2 regions of the Paraburkholderia atlantica genome follow, and region 2 is predicted to be linked to the other one. Evidence: riboswitches for the same ligand, from Rfam matches in the RefSeq annotation. Region 2 holds a riboswitch; the other holds the start of a gene.

Evidence for each region. Region 2 has a riboswitch for thiamine pyrophosphate ahead of BC1002_RS14185 (FAD-dependent oxidoreductase). Riboswitches for the same ligand answer to the same signal wherever they lie in the genome.
Region 1: another riboswitch for thiamine pyrophosphate. It lies ahead of thiC (phosphomethylpyrimidine synthase ThiC); the one in region 2 lies ahead of BC1002_RS14185 (FAD-dependent oxidoreductase).

What each region holds. Positions count from the first base shown of each region.
Region 1 covers NC_014117.1:2,198,110-2,205,713, reverse strand. Annotated here, with positions in the region: gene BC1002_RS09815 (L-lactate permease) at 1-1,191, opposite strand, end outside; gene BC1002_RS09810 (hypothetical protein) at 1,405-1,884, opposite strand; gene BC1002_RS09805 (glycine zipper 2TM domain-containing protein) at 2,129-2,353, opposite strand; gene thiC (phosphomethylpyrimidine synthase ThiC) at 2,500-4,431, opposite strand; TPP riboswitch at 4,520-4,637, opposite strand; gene BC1002_RS09795 (GreA/GreB family elongation factor) at 4,779-5,183, opposite strand; gene BC1002_RS09785 (hypothetical protein) at 5,766-6,224, shown strand; gene BC1002_RS09780 (DUF1223 domain-containing protein) at 6,334-7,197, shown strand; gene BC1002_RS09775 (cytochrome b/b6 domain-containing protein) at 7,247-7,604, shown strand, end outside.
Region 2 covers NC_014117.1:3,136,756-3,144,359, forward strand. Annotated here, with positions in the region: gene mlaE (lipid asymmetry maintenance ABC transporter permease subunit MlaE) at 19-786, opposite strand; gene BC1002_RS14165 (ABC transporter ATP-binding protein) at 783-1,604, opposite strand; gene thiE (thiamine phosphate synthase) at 1,699-2,802, opposite strand; gene BC1002_RS14175 (thiazole synthase) at 2,799-3,614, opposite strand; gene thiS (sulfur carrier protein ThiS) at 3,721-3,918, opposite strand; gene BC1002_RS14185 (FAD-dependent oxidoreductase) at 3,984-5,114, opposite strand; TPP riboswitch at 5,336-5,459, opposite strand; gene BC1002_RS14190 (ABC transporter ATP-binding protein/permease) at 5,889-7,604, shown strand, end outside.

The DNA of each region.
Region 1 (7,604 bases), 940 kb from region 2:
GCCGACGATCGTCGCCACGGTCAGAATCGCGATGCGCGTCTGTACCCACGTATCGGCGATCGCTTTGCCGAACTCGGCGACGGAGAGCCGCACGATCAACGCGGTGATGATTGCCGCGACGAGGATCGCGGTGCCGGTCGCGAGCGGCTGGAAGTCCCAGATTGCGCCGTACGGCGCGTTATACAGCGTGATGAACACGGCCTTGTCGAGGCCAGGCCAGGGCACCTTGACTTCGCCGATCGTGAAGATCCTGGCGATCGTCCAGATGATCACGACAACCGACACGATGATCCACGGATACCAACCCTGCGCGCCGCCGATCTTGCCGCGCACCTCGTTGATACGATCAACGTTGATCGCAAACTTCGGATCGGCGGCGGGTTTCCAGACCCGCAGGAACGCGACGGTAAGAATCAGCGAAACCAGCGACGACAGCACGTCGGTCAGGCTGTAGTTCACGAAGTTCGAGACGACGAACTGGGTCAGCGCGAAGCTCAGCCCCGACACCAGCAGCACCGGCCAGATCCGCAGCATGTTGCGAAAGCCCGCATACACGCCGATCACATAGAAGGGCAGCACGACCGCAAAGAACGGCAATTGCCGCCCGACCATCTTGCCGAGCACATCGGACGGCAGATGCGTGACCGCGCCGAGCACCGTGATCGGCACGCCGAGCGCGCCGAACGCTACTGGCGCGGTGTTGAAGATCAGCGTAAAGATCAGCGCTTCCAGCGTCGGAAAGCCGAGCATGATCAACAGCGAACTCGTGATCGCGACCGGCGTGCCGAAGCCCGAAATGCCCTCGAGCAGCGCGCCGAATGAAAAGCCGACCACGACGAGCACGATGCGCCGGTCGTTCGGCAGGTTTTCGATCATCCACAGGCGGAAGGCCTCGAAGCGTCCCGAGCGCTGCGCGATGTTGTACAGCAGGATCGCGGTGAACACGATCCACATCACTGGCCAGATTGCGAACACGATGCCGGCCGCGACCGAGTTGAATGCGAGTCCGACCGGAAACTGCCAGACCAAAATCGCGACAATCAAACCGACGATCAGTCCCGCGAGCGACGCTTGCCACGCTGGCCTGCGCGCCCAGCCGAGCAACGCGAGCACGACGATGATCGGCAGCGCGGCGACGATAAACGACGGAAAAAGCGAATTACCGACTGGAGTGAGCAGTTGATGAAACATCATGTCTCCTTCGTTGTTGTGTAATTCGACGCGGGAGATTGCGCATGACGGCGCGTCGCTCTGGCACGGCGGACGCTTGCGAGTGGCCTCGACGGCGGCGCCTGATTTAAGCGGGTGCTGCGTGCAACCTTTCAAGAATAGAGCGCCATATCGGCGAGTCAAGCCGGGAAAGTACGGGCGGGGTGGGCGCGGTGGTGGGCGAACAGAGACAGGTCAATGCCAGTGGCCGCCCCAATGGCCGCCCCAATGGCCGCCCCAATAGCCACCAATGCCGATCGCAATCGACGGTCCGTAGTAGGCGGGGTAGCCGTAATAAGCGGGATAGGGATAAGCCGGCGGCGGATAGTAGGCGGGATAGACCGGAGGCGCCACGTACACGGGCGCGGGGGCAGCATAACCGGGCGGCATGTCCTGCGGCGCGACCTGCATTTGCGCCTGGGCTTGAGGCGCTTGCTGCGGATCGGTCGCCGGTGCGGCTTGGTTCGCCGTGGTCGCGGGCGCGGTCGAATAGTACGACGTGTAATAGCCCGCGGGATAGTAACCGGCGGGGTAATAGCAGCCGGCTAAAAATAGACTCGAGGCGAGCGCGGAAAACGCGGCGGCAGGCCGCGCGAACCTTGCGGGAAAACTGGACGACTCGCGTGGCGTCGAGAGGTGCACCGCGCGAAGATGGGTGACGACGCGGGACTTCATAACGCGCTCCTCGATGAACCGATGCCGCCTCGCGCGACGTCGTTATGAGGAGCTTACGCTCCTGCCGCGGCAACGCTGTGGCAAAACCGCAACCGCATATTTCAGTCTATTTCCACGCGGATTGTCGGCACGAAGGCACACCGCATCCGCGGCCCTTGGCAGTGCGGATCGTGGTCCGAAAGAATCGTTTGCCGTCCTGTATGAATCGTTAGACGCGTGATCGGAAACAACGCTCACTGGCCGCTCACTTGCCGATCTGATTACCGATGACACCGCCCACCGCCGCGCCGCCCAACGTCGACAAGCCGCTGCCGCCGATCGCCGCGCCGGCCGCGCCGCCGACACCCGCGCCGATCGCGGTATCGCGTGTGCGTGGGGACATGTCGCCGCATGCCGCGAGACCCGCGACCAGCGAAAGCGCGACTGCGACCGTGCCAAGACGAGTAGCGAGTTGACGGATCGATTTCATGATGCTGACTCCCTTCGTTGTTGGAAGCAGTTGTTCCCTTCAGTGAGCACACAACGTGCCTGCTCGACGCGGCCAAATAGAAAAAGCCCGCCATGCCGGCGGGCTTCGATACCGCGGTGCTGACTCGCGCGAATCGCGTATGCCGCTTATTGCCGCTGATAAATCTCCGCGCCTTGCTTCATGAATTCGATCGACTTGACTTCCATGCCTTTCTGCAGCGCTTCGTTATCGCTGACGCCTTGTTGCGCGGCGAACTCGCGCACGTCCTGGGTTATCTTCATCGAGCAGAAGTGCGGGCCACACATCGAGCAGAAATGCGCGACCTTGGCCGAGTCCTTCGGCAGCGTTTCGTCGTGGAATTCACGCGCCTTGTCCGGATCGAGACCGAGATTGAACTGGTCTTCCCAGCGGAATTCGAAGCGCGCCTTCGACAGCGCATTGTCGCGTACCTGCGCGCCGGGATGACCCTTCGCGAGGTCCGCTGCGTGCGCGGCGAGCTTGTACGTGATGATGCCGGTCTTCACGTCGTCCTTGTTCGGCAGACCGAGGTGTTCCTTCGGCGTCACGTAACACAGCATCGCGGTGCCGAACCAGCCGATCATCGCGGCGCCGATACCCGACGTGATGTGGTCGTAGCCCGGCGCGATATCGGTCGTGAGCGGCCCGAGCGTGTAGAACGGCGCTTCGTCGCACCAGTCGAGCTGCAGGTCCATGTTCTCCTTGATCAGCTGCATCGGCACATGTCCCGGACCTTCGATCATCACCTGCACGTCGTGCTTCCACGCGATCTGCGTGAGCTCGCCGAGCGTCTTCAGCTCGCCCAGTTGCGCTTCGTCGTTCGCGTCGTAGATCGAGCCGGGGCGCAGGCCGTCGCCGAGCGAGAAGGCCACGTCGTAGGCCTTCATGATTTCGCAGATGTCTTCGAAATGCTCGTACAGGAAGCTTTCCTTGTGATGCGCGAGACACCACTTGGCCATGATCGAGCCGCCGCGCGACACGATGCCGGTCATCCGGTTCGCGGTGAGCGGCACGTATTGCAGACGCACGCCAGCGTGGATCGTGAAGTAGTCGACGCCCTGCTCAGCCTGTTCAATGAGCGTGTCGCGGAAGATCTCCCACGTCAGATCTTCAGCCTTGCCGTTGACCTTTTCGAGCGCCTGATAGATCGGCACCGTGCCGATCGGCACCGGGCTGTTGCGGATGATCCATTCGCGCGTTTCATGAATGTGCTTGCCGGTCGACAGATCCATCACCGTGTCGCCGCCCCAGCGGATCGCCCACGTCATCTTGTCGACTTCCTCGCCGATGGAGGAGGTCACCGCCGAGTTGCCGATGTTCGCATTGACCTTCACGAGGAAATTGCGGCCGATGATCATCGGCTCGCTTTCCGGGTGATTGATGTTGTTCGGGATGATCGCGCGGCCGCGCGCGATTTCCTCGCGCACGAATTCCGCGGTGATTTCGGTGAGGCCGTTCGGACCGAATGCGCTCGCGCCGAATGCCTGGCCGGGGTGCTGGCGGCCCATCATCGCGGCGAGCTTCGCGCCGTTCGGGCCGCTCGCCTTCAGCGTCTCCAGATACTCGGCACGGCGCTGGTTTTCGCGAATCGCGATGTATTCCATTTCCGGCGTGATGATGCCTTGCTTCGCGTAGTGCATCTGCGTCACGTTCTTGCCGGCGATCGCGCGGCGCGGCGTGCGATGCAGGCCGGGAAAACGCAGCTGCGCGGTGGCCGGATCGGCGGCGCGCTCGCGGCTGAAGCTGCTCGACAGGCCGGTCAGCGGCTCGGTGTCGCCGCGCTCCTCGATCCACGCCTGACGCAGCGCGGGCAGGCCCGCGCGAATGTCGATCTTCGCGTCCGGGTCGGAGTAGGGGCCCGACGTGTCGTACACGTAGATCGGCGGATTCTTTTCGCCGCCGAAGCTGTCGGGCGTGTCTGCTTGCGAGATTTCACGCATCGGCACGCGGATGTCGGGGCGTGAGCCGGTCACGTAGACCTTGCGCGAATTCGGCAGCGGCGCGACGGCGGCCTCGTCCACATGGGCTTCGGCGGAAATAAACTTCGGATTGGCGTTCATGTAAGTCTCCGTACAAAGTGGGGCGGCTAAGCAGGAGACTGAGATGGAAGTGGTCGGAAATCGCTAAGAGGTGAGGCTGTTGAGGCTGGTGCGAGATCCGTACGCTTCCCTGCGCTGGCATTATCCAGATCAGGTTCAAAGGGTATTTCTCACCCACGCAACACGGACCTCCAGCTCCGCGCTACGCAGGACCCCCGCGTTAGCAGCGCACACGATACACCGCCCGCCAGCGGTTTGGCAACCTGTCTGAGTGATTCAAAAAACTGGTCCGGATGAAACCGGACATCTCCTATGCTTGTTTCGAGACCGCATCAGACAGGGCAACTTACAGCAATGGAACAGCCGGCTTACAGCGAAAAATCGTCGGCGGCTTCGGGCTGATACAGGATTTTGTCGATCTTGAGCACTTGCTGATCGCCGCTGGGTGGCGTGAAGCGGATGCTCTCGCCGCGGCGCGCGCCGAGCAGCGCGAGTCCAGCCGGCGAAAACACGTTCAGCCGCCCCTGCGCGAAATCGGCATTGGGCGGATAGACGACGGTCCATGTCATTTGTTCGCCGCTCGCCGTGTCGATCAGCGTTGCTTGCGAGTTCATCGTGACGACGTCGGCGGGGATATCGTGCGAGTCGACGATTACCGCGCGCTCGAGCACGTCGTCGAGCATGTGCTGCAGTTTGGCATTGGCGGCCGCATATTTCTCGAGGCGGGTCACGTCGAGTTCGGTCAGATAGCAGGTTTTGATCTTCTTCATCATCAGCACTCCGGATAGGTCGGTGAAGGAAGGCCGCGTGCGACGACGCCATATGGGTGGTCGGCGGATGAGTGGACGAATGGGAAAGCCCGGAGCCCGGCGACGCGGCCCTCGGTATTGGCAGGCTACGTCAGCGAGGGCGCCGGGCGGCGTGAAGCGGGAGCGTTCGGGACGTCTCGCCGGCGCCGTGCAGCGCGACGCCCGCGCGCGCGCAGCCGCCTGCGCGGCATGGGCGCAAGCGGGCGAGGGCACGGAAAGTCGGACGACGCACAGAAGTCACGGGCAAAACGACCAGGTGATGGGGAACAGCGAACGGGAGGTTGCCGCGCAGCAAAACGTGAAGTTCGCGACACCAGCGACGAAAGCTTGATGTTAGCACGCTGTCTCGGCCCCTTCCGTTGGCGACATCGCGCTGCGTCGATCGTGCGGTGCCAGATGAAAGCGACGTGATCCGCACGGCGTTCAAGCCAGTCAGAGGATTGCCGTTAAACAAAGTGCAGCGAAGGCCGCACTCCAGCGAAGCGATTCGCCGGATGGCGCGTGAACGGCGCGAGGCGACTCGGGTCGATTGACAGAGAGGTGCACATGAAAGCGGAAAGAATGCGGTGGCGAACGTTCGGTCGCACAGCCGCGGTGGTGGCGTTGCTAGCCGCGCCGCTGGCGGCGCCGGCGGCATCGACGGTGACGGGCGGCGTGATCCGGTTCGTGGGGATGATCGTCGCGCCGCCGCTGCAGATCAGCGCGGATACGGCGCCCACTGGCGTCGCCGTCGATAGCGCGAGCGTGCCCGGTCAGCGCTTGTCGCGCACGGTGACGTTCAGCGCGCCGCCGGGCGTCGTCAGCGGGGCCGATGTCGCGCTCGAAGTGAACGGCGGCACGCAGTCGCGCGATCTGGTGGCAGCGCGTTTCGTCGATGGCGGCGGGCACGTCGTGCTGGCCCGCGACGGCCACTACGCGGTCGATCGCACCGGCGGCGTGCTGTCGCTGAACGCGCAGCGCACCGATACGGACACGCGCATGACGGTGGTGGTCAGTTACGACTGAGTCGCAGGCGAGCTCGGGCTCGCTCCACATGCCGGAAAAAAATTAAAAGAGGCCTGTCATAACCGGCCGCGCGGTTCGACAAACGTGCAGATTACGATCGGAGCACGTCATGTCGACCGCGCACAATCGCTCGATACTTCATCGCTTTACGATTCTTTCCAAGCCCGCCGCCAGCCTCGCGCTTGTTCTGCTGAGCGCTTCCGGCATCAGTGCGGCCGACGCGGCCGGACCCCAATGCGCGACGCACAGCCCCGCGCACCGGCTCGCGCTGGTCGAGCTGTACAGCAGCGAGGGCTGCGATAGCTGCCCGCCCGCCGACCGCTGGCTCGGTCAATGGAAAAGCAATAGCGCCGCGCACGGCATCGTGCCGCTCGCGCTGCACGTCGACTACTGGAACAGCCTCGGCTGGACCGACCGCTTTTCCCAGCATCGCTTCACCGAACGTCAGCAGACGCTGACGCACCTCGCGGGCGCGCACACGATCTATACGCCGGAAGTGTTCGTCGCGGGCCGCGAGCTGCGCGACTGGTCGCAACGCGACAGTTTCGAGCGCCGCATCGACGAGCTCGTCGCCGCACCCGCGCAGGCGAGCGTCGCGCTCGCGCTGAGCCCGCGTGAGCCCGGCGCATTCGATGTCGATGCGCAGTTCAGCACGACGGCCGCACCCGCCACGGGTCCGTTGAGCGCCTATCTCGCGGTCTACGAGAACGCGCTGACGACGCAGGTCGGCGCGGGCGAAAACCGCGGCGCGACGCTGCATCACGAACGCGTCGTGCGTGCGTGGTTCGGGCCCGTGCCACTCGTCGCCGGTCACGCGCGGATTCGTCAGGACATCGATGTACGCGATGCGAGCGTCGACGCGAAAGCCGATCCAGTCGCCCACGCCGCCGACCGCTTTGGCGTGGTCGCATTCGTCGAAAGCGACGCGAGCGGCGACGTGCTGCAAGCGGCCGATCTTCCCGCGTGCCGTTGATCGACATCGCACGCGACGCATTCTCTACCGCTGCCCGAGGAGAGCCGCCATGTCCACACCCACACCCCACGCGTTGCGCCCCGGCGCACCCGCTGCGCCCGCCGCACCGAAGCGCGCCGTCATTCACCCGCTGTGGCTGCGCATCACGCATTGGCTGAACGCGTTCGCCGCGATCGTGATGATGCTGTCGGGCTGGCGCATCTACGACGCGTCGCCGATCTTCCCGGCGTTCAGCTTTCCGACCGCGATCACGCTGGGCGGCTGGCTCGGCGGCGCGCTGCAATGGCACTTCGCGGCGATGTGGCTGCTGGTGTTCAACGGCCTCGTGTACATCGCGCTGAATCTCGCGAGCGGGCGTTTCGTGCGCAAGTTCCTGCCGTTGACGCCGCGCGCGGTGCTGCGCGATT
Region 2 (7,604 bases):
CCGGCATGCTGCGCGGCCTTAGCTGAACATCAGTGCGGTCAGCAGGAAGTCGAGCCCGAGCACCGCGAGCGACGCGTACACGACCGTGCGGGTCGTCGCGCGCGACACGCCTTCCGGCGTCGGCTTCGCCTCGTAGCCCTGAAACAGCGCGACGAAGGTCACCGCGAGGCCGAACACCACGCTCTTGACGACCCCGGCGCCCACGTCGCGCCACACGTCGACGCCGCTTTGCATCTGCGACCAGAACGCGCCGGCATCGACGCCGATCAGCAGCACCCCCACCACGTAACCGCCAAGAACACCGACCGCGCTGAAGATCGCCGCGAGGATCGGCATCGAGATAATGCCCGCCCACAGGCGCGGCGCGATCACGACTTTGACCGGATCGACGGCCATCATTTCCATCGCGGTGAGTTGCTCGCCCGCCTTCATCAGGCCGATTTCTGCAGTCAGCGACGTGCCCGCGCGCCCGGCGAACAGCAGCGCGGTCACGACCGGGCCGAGCTCGCGCACGAGCGACAGCGCGACCAGCAACCCGAGCGCCTGCTCGGAGCCATAACGGTTCAGCGTGTAATAGCCTTGCAGCCCGAGCACGAAGCCGACGAACAGCCCCGACACCGCGATGATCACGAGCGAATAATTACCGACGAAGTGGATCTGCTTCGTGACAAGACGCGGACGGCGCAGCAGCGGAAAAATTTCGAGCACGAGCCGCAGGAAGAAGCGCGTCGCGTAGCCGGCGGTGCCGAGCCCGGTGATGACCGAGCGACCGATCGTACTGATCATGACTGGCCTCCGCCGATGCCGAAGTCCGCCGCGAGCGGCGTCTGCGCCGGATAGTGGAATCTGAACGGGCCGTCCGGCGCGCCGTCGATGAACTGCCGCACGGTCGGGTCGGTCGACGCGCGCAGCTCGTCCGGCGTGCCTTCGGCGAGCACGCCGCCGTTGGACAGGAAGTACACGTAGTCGGCGATCGCGAACGATTCCGGCACGTCGTGCGTGACGAGAATCGACGTCGCGCCGAGCGCCTGGTTCAGCGTGCGGATCAGGTTCGCGGTGATGCCGAGCGAGATCGGATCGAGGCCGGCGAATGGCTCGTCGTACATCATCAGTTCGGGGTCGAGCGCGATCGCGCGCGCGAGCGCCACGCGCCGCGCCATGCCGCCCGAAATCTCCGACGGCAGCAGGTCGCGCGCGCCGCGCAGGCCGACCGCGTTGAGCTTCATCAGCACGAGGTCGCGCAGCAGTTCTTCAGGGAGATCGGTGTGTTCGCGCAGCGAGAAGGCGACGTTTTCGAACACCGACATGTCGGTGAACAGCGCGCCGAACTGGAACAGCATGCCCATCTTCCGGCGCAGCGCGTAAAGTCCTTCGCGCGTCTGCCCGCCGATGTCCTGGCCATGGAACAGCACCTGGCCGCGCTGCGCGCGCACGAGGCCGCCGATCAGCCGCAGCACTGTGGTCTTGCCGCAACCCGAGCCGCCCATGACCGCGACGACCTGACCGCGACGAAAGCGCAGATTCAGATTCGACAGGACGAGCCGGTCGCCGTAACCGAAGTCGACGTCGCGCAGCTCGAGTATGGTCTCGGGGGAGGAAGGCACCAAACTGACAGTCCTTTTACACGGAAGGCCGAATTATAGGGCCATCATGCAAAAGCTGCCTTGAGGTGCCCCGTTCCTTGACTATGCCTGACGATTATTGCGTAAACGTGTGTTGCAGCGCCGAAACGGCGGCGGCCGGGTCGGCCGCTTCGGTGACCGCGCGCACCACCGCTGCGCAGCCGACGCCCGTTGCGAGCACGTCCGGCAACACCTGCAGATCGATCCCGCCGATCGCGACGAGCGGCACCACGCCGTCGAGCAGCCGCACATAGCGTGCAAGGCGCCGCAAGCCCTGCGGCGCGGTCGGCATGACCTTGGTCGTGGTCGGGAATACGGCGCCCAATGCAATGTAGCTCGGACGGAAATGCAGCGCCTTCAGCATCTCGTAGAAGCCGTGCGTGGACAAGCCCAGGCGGATGCCCGCGTTGGCCAGCGTGGACAGATCCGCGGTATGCACGTCTTCCTGGCCGAGGTGCACGCCGTACGCGCCCGCCTCGAGCGCCGCCTGCCAATGATCGTTGATGAACACCTGCGCGTCGTGCGCGCGGCCGGCAGCCACGCAGCGGGCGATCTCGCGCTTCAGTTCGTCGGCGGGTTCGGCCGACTTGCGGCGCAACTGCACCGTCTTCACGCCGAAGCCGACCACCCGTTCGACCCAGTCCGCGGTCGGCAGCACCGGATACAGGCCGAGCCTTTCCGGGCAGCGCGCGAACGCCCTGGCGGGTGCCGGCGGCAGGTCGGTAAGGCGCGGAAAGCGGCCGAGGTCGGACGGGAAAGCGTCGTCGGCGCGGGTCTCGTCGCCGTCGCGCCACGCGAGCGCGAGCACCAGCGCGTCGTGCGGATCGAAACCGCAGTCGAGGAACGCGGCCAGCGCGGCAATCCAGTCTTCCGCCAGACGGCCTTCGAGGCCGTATTTCTCACCGCCCAGATGCAGCGTCGCGCGGTTTTCCGCAGCGACGATCACGCCAGCGCCCCGCGTCAGCCAGCGCGCGATCTGCTCGCCGTGCGGCTGCGCGTCGGCGATCACGATCAGGTCGCCGCCGTTCGGTTCGTCGGGCGCGGTCAGGCAGATGCGCCACGGTGCGTGGGTCGGCGGCCAGTCGCCGAGCCGCGCACGGATGCGCTCGGCGGCTTCGATGAGTTCGTCGGCCGTCGGCCAGAACAGATCGCGATCCTTCAGCGTCAACGACTGCGTCATGCCGCACCTCCATCCTGATGCCAGAACGGCATGCCGACCACCGGCGTGCTCGCGTGCGCACTCTCGCGCTCGGCCATCGGGCCCGCTAGATACGCTTGCCGGCCCGCCTCGACGCCCAGCGCAAATGCGCGCGCCATTGCGTCGGGATGCGTCGCCTGCGACACCGCCGTGTTCAGCAGCACGCCGTCGAAGCCCCATTCCATCACCTGCGCCGCATGCGATGGCACGCCGAGCCCGGCGTCGACGATCAGCGGCACGTCGGGCAGCCGCTCGCGCAATACCCGCAGCCCGTACGGATTGATCACGCCCTTGCCGGTGCCGATCGGCGCGCCCCATGGCATCAGCGCCTCGCAGCCGGCGTCGAGCAGACGGCGGCCGATCACCAGATCTTCGGTGCAGTACGGCAGCACCTTGAAGCCATCCTTGACGAGCCGCGCGGCGGCTTCGATCAGACCGACCGGGTCGGGCTGCAGCGTGTAGTCGTCGCCGATCAGTTCGAGCTTGATCCACTCGGTCTCGAAGATTTCGCGCGCCATGTGCGCGGTCGTCACCGCTTCACCGACGCTCAGGCAGCCCGCCGTATTCGGCAGCAGCGGCACGCCGTGGCGCTTGAGCAGCTCGAAGAAGCCGGCTTCCGCGTTGCCCTCGTTCATCTGACGGCGCAGCGCGACGGTCACCATGCCGGGGCGCGCGGCGTCGATCGAATCGGACAGCGATTGCAGCGACGGGTAGCGCGACGTGCCGAGCAGCACGCGGCTTGCGAAAGTTTGACCGTATAGCGTCAGCGCGTCGGCGCTCTCGTGAGAAGTCATTTGCATCATCCTGGTTTGCCGTCGCGGCTAGAACCGACCGCTTGACGCAATGGGTTTTCGGCGACGGTTGTTGCGTTCGGTATGCGACAGGCTGGCGCGAGCGCGCTCAGCCGCCCGCGACCGGCTGCACGACGTCGAGCCGGTCGCCCGTGTGCAACGCGCGCGCCGCATGCTGCGCACGCGCGACGAAATCGCCGTTGAGCGCAACCGCGAACGGCGGGCGCGCGCCAAAGGCAGCGAGCGCATCGGCGACAGTCGCGCCTTCGGGCAGCGACAACGGCTTTTGATTGATATGAATGTCCATGGTGTTCGAATACGGTTCAATCGATGGCGCCAGCGGCATTGCGCGCGGCACGTTGGCCGCTGGGCTCAGGCCGGCTCGCGCGCGAAATGCTGTTGGAACAGCTCGCTCCAGCGTGCGTCGCGCCGCCAGCCGGCGAATGCGTCGGCGTCCCCGACACGGCCGTCGAGCAGCGCTCTCGCAAACCGCACGGCTTCGTCGGCGACTTCCGGCGCGATCATATAGCCGTGCCGATACAGGCCGTTCACGCGCAGCGTGCGCGCGCCGTCCCACAGCAGCGCGGGACGGTGATCGGGCAAGGTCGGACGACACTGCGAATTCAGCTCGAGGATGCGCGCCTCGCCAAAGCCCGGATGCACCGAGAACGCCGCGCTCAGCAACTCGAGCGCCGAACGCACGCTGACGGGCGACATGTCCTCGCCCTCCACCTCGGTCGCGCCGATCACATAGAGGCCGTTCTGCTTCGGCGCGATATACAGCGGGTAGCGCGGATGCAGCAGCCGCACCGGGCGAGTCAGTTGCAGGTGAGGTGCATGCACGCGCGCAACTTCACCGCGGATGCCGCGCAGCGTCGGTAGCACGGCTTTCGCCCCGAGCCCGCGGCAATCGATCGTGATGCCGGCATCGGGCAGCGACGCGTCGTCGATCGGCGTGTTCCAGTGCGTGTCGACGCCGCGCTCGGCAAGCCCCGCCGCGAGCGCGGACAGCACCTGACGGTTGTCGAGTTGCCCCTCGCGCGGCAGCAGCCAGCCCTGATTGAAGCGGCCGGCCAACGCGGGTTCGGCGGCACCGAGCTGTACGCCCGAAAGCGCGACGAAGCCGCCGTCGAGCAACTCGGCCGGCGCGTTCGCACGCACGCGGCGCTCGAACAGCGGCGCCTCCGTGCGATCCGCGTGATGCCAGACGACGAGCGTGCCGTTGCGCTGGAAAAACACCGGCTCCGGCAGTTCGGCGAGCACGCGCGGCCAGCTTTCGAGCGAACTCGCGCCAAGCCGCGTGATCAGCAACTCGGCGCTCGCGGCTTCTGCCAGCGGCGCGAGCATCGCGGCGGCAACCCACGCGGCAGCCTGCGAGCCGGCGGCATCGCCGCGCTCGTAAAGGGCCACGCGATGCCCCTCGCCCGCGAGGCGCCACGCGACCAGCCGGCCGCACAAACCGCCACCGAGCACCGCGAAATCAGGTCGAGCGGAACGGTTCATCGCGCGCGCTCCGGTTGACTGCGGCGGGCAAAACCAAAGAGGCACGACACGCCGGAGGCGGCGTGACGAAGAGAAAGATGCATGTCTGAAGAATAGGCGGTCATCGAGTCCTTTCCGTACGGCCAAAAACGCACGTACCCAGGACGAAACCGGCGGGTGAAGCCGGCCGGTCACGGCGTGTGCATGTGAGCTGCGCTCGCCGCCCGGCGGGGAATGGAAGACGGTTGCTTCCGGAAACTTCCCGCGCCGGTATTACCCGGATCGGGTGCAAAGGGTCTCTCTCAGCCTCGCCGCCCCGGCATGAAAGTCATGCCGCCTGTGGGCGAAGCACCCCTGTTTCGTCGCAGGTCATTAGACCATAAAAGGCGCGGCGCCCGCAAACCAGCGGCCCGCCGTCGCTGCCGCGATTTTGATCTGGCACCGTCTAACTAGATGCCGATGCGAAGCGGCCCGGCGCTCTGGCACAATGCCGTGAACGGTGCCGCAAAAACGCGGCGTGCGCGGCGCTCGTGGCCGCATGCGCGGCGGCGGCATCCCGGCGGACGCCGGCCCGAAAAATTAATTTTCGCTTAAGGGCGTCACGCCAGAATCGGGCGCCCGTCCGGACTCGCGTTCATCGAGCGTGATGGCGCGATGCCCGGCCAGGTATTGCAGACCCGCCGCAGTCACGGCCTCGAAAAGGTCCGACTGTTAGCGGGATCGCCCGACATGGGTCAACCAGATCGGACCGTACGCCGGAATGGCACTTCGGGTTAGCACATCATCAGGACGCTCATGACACCACATACTTCCGCCAGCCCCGCGCTGCCGCCCGACGAAAAGGTCTCCGCCTGGAGCCTGATCAAGCCTTACTGGGTTTCCGAGGAACGAGGCATCGCATGGGGGCTGCTCATTACGATCATCGTGATGAACCTGATCGTCGTCTGGATCAACGTGCGCCTGAACCGCTGGAGCGCGGACTTCTACAACGCGCTGCAGCAGAAAAACGTCCACGACTTCCCGCATCTGCTGATGATTTTTACCGGACTCGCGTTCGGCTTCATCATCCTCGCCGTGTATGGACGCTATCTGCGCCAGATGCTCGGCTTCCGCTGGCGCCAGTGGCTGACCACCCGCTACCTGAACGAGTGGCTCAACGACAGCGCGTTCTACCGCATCGAGCGTGACCGCCTCGCCGACAACCCCGACCAGCGGATCAGCGACGACCTGCAGTCGTTCGCGACCACCACGTTGTCGCTGACGCTCGATCTGCTGTCGACCGTTGTCACTCTCGTATCGTTCATCACGATCCTGTGGACGCTCGCGGGCGCGCTGAGTATTTCGCTCGGCGGCATGCCGCTGCATATCCCCGGCTATATGGTGTGGGCCGCCGCGCTGTATGCGGTGGCCGGTTCGCTCGTCATGCAGAAGGTCGGCCATCCGCTCGTGTCGATCAACTATCAGGCGCAGAAAGTGGAGGCTGATTTCCGTTTCGGTCTGATCCGGCTGCGCGAGAACGCCGAGCAGATCGCGTTCTACAACGGCATGGAAACCGAGAAGACGAACGCGCGCACGCTGTTCGGCCGCATCCGCGACAACTGGTGGCAGGTGATGAAGTACACGAAGCGCCTGACCTTCGTGCTGAGCTTCTACGGCCAGATCGCGATTATTTTCCCGATCGTCGTCGCCGCGCCGCGCTACTTCGCGGGCGCGTTCACGTTCGGCGTGCTGATGCAGATTTCGAGCGCGTTCGGCACCGTCAGCGATTCGTTCTCGTGGTTCATCAACAGTTATACGAGCCTCGTCGAATGGCGCGCGACCGTGAACCGGTTGCGCGAATTCAAGCGCGTCGTGCATTCGCCGCGTCTGAAGGAATCGGTGTCGCCGGCCACGGAACACGGCGGCATCAATCTGCATTTCGTCGACAGCAACACGCTTACCACCGACAGCCTCACGCTTGCGCTGCCCAATGGCAACCCGCTGTCGCGCATCCGCGATATCGCGATCCGGCCGGGCTCGCGCTGGCTCGTGCGCGGTCCGTCGGGCGCCGGCAAGAGCACGCTGATGCGGGCGCTCGCGGGCCTGTGGCCGTTCGGCGACGGCTCGATCGACGCGCCGGTCAATGCGCGCATGATGTTCATCCCGCAGGTCAGCTACATGCCGATCGGCACGCTGAAGGCGGCGCTCGCGTATCCGTCGGCGGCGGACACCTATGGCGACGACGAATGCCGCGACGCGCTCATCACCTGCCATCTGTCGGAATACGCGGACCGTCTGCAGGAAACGGGGCACTGGACCCGCGTGCTGTCGCCGGGTGAGCAGCAGCGCTTCGCCGCCGCGCGCGTGCTGCTGCACAAGCCCGACTACCTGTTCCTCGACGAAGCGACCAGCGCGCTCGACGCGGAAAACGAGGCGCGGCTCTATCGACTGTTCACCGAGCGGCTGCCGAAGGCGGCGATCGTCAGCGTCGCGCATCGCGAATCGCTTGCTGCCTTCCATGACGAAACGCTC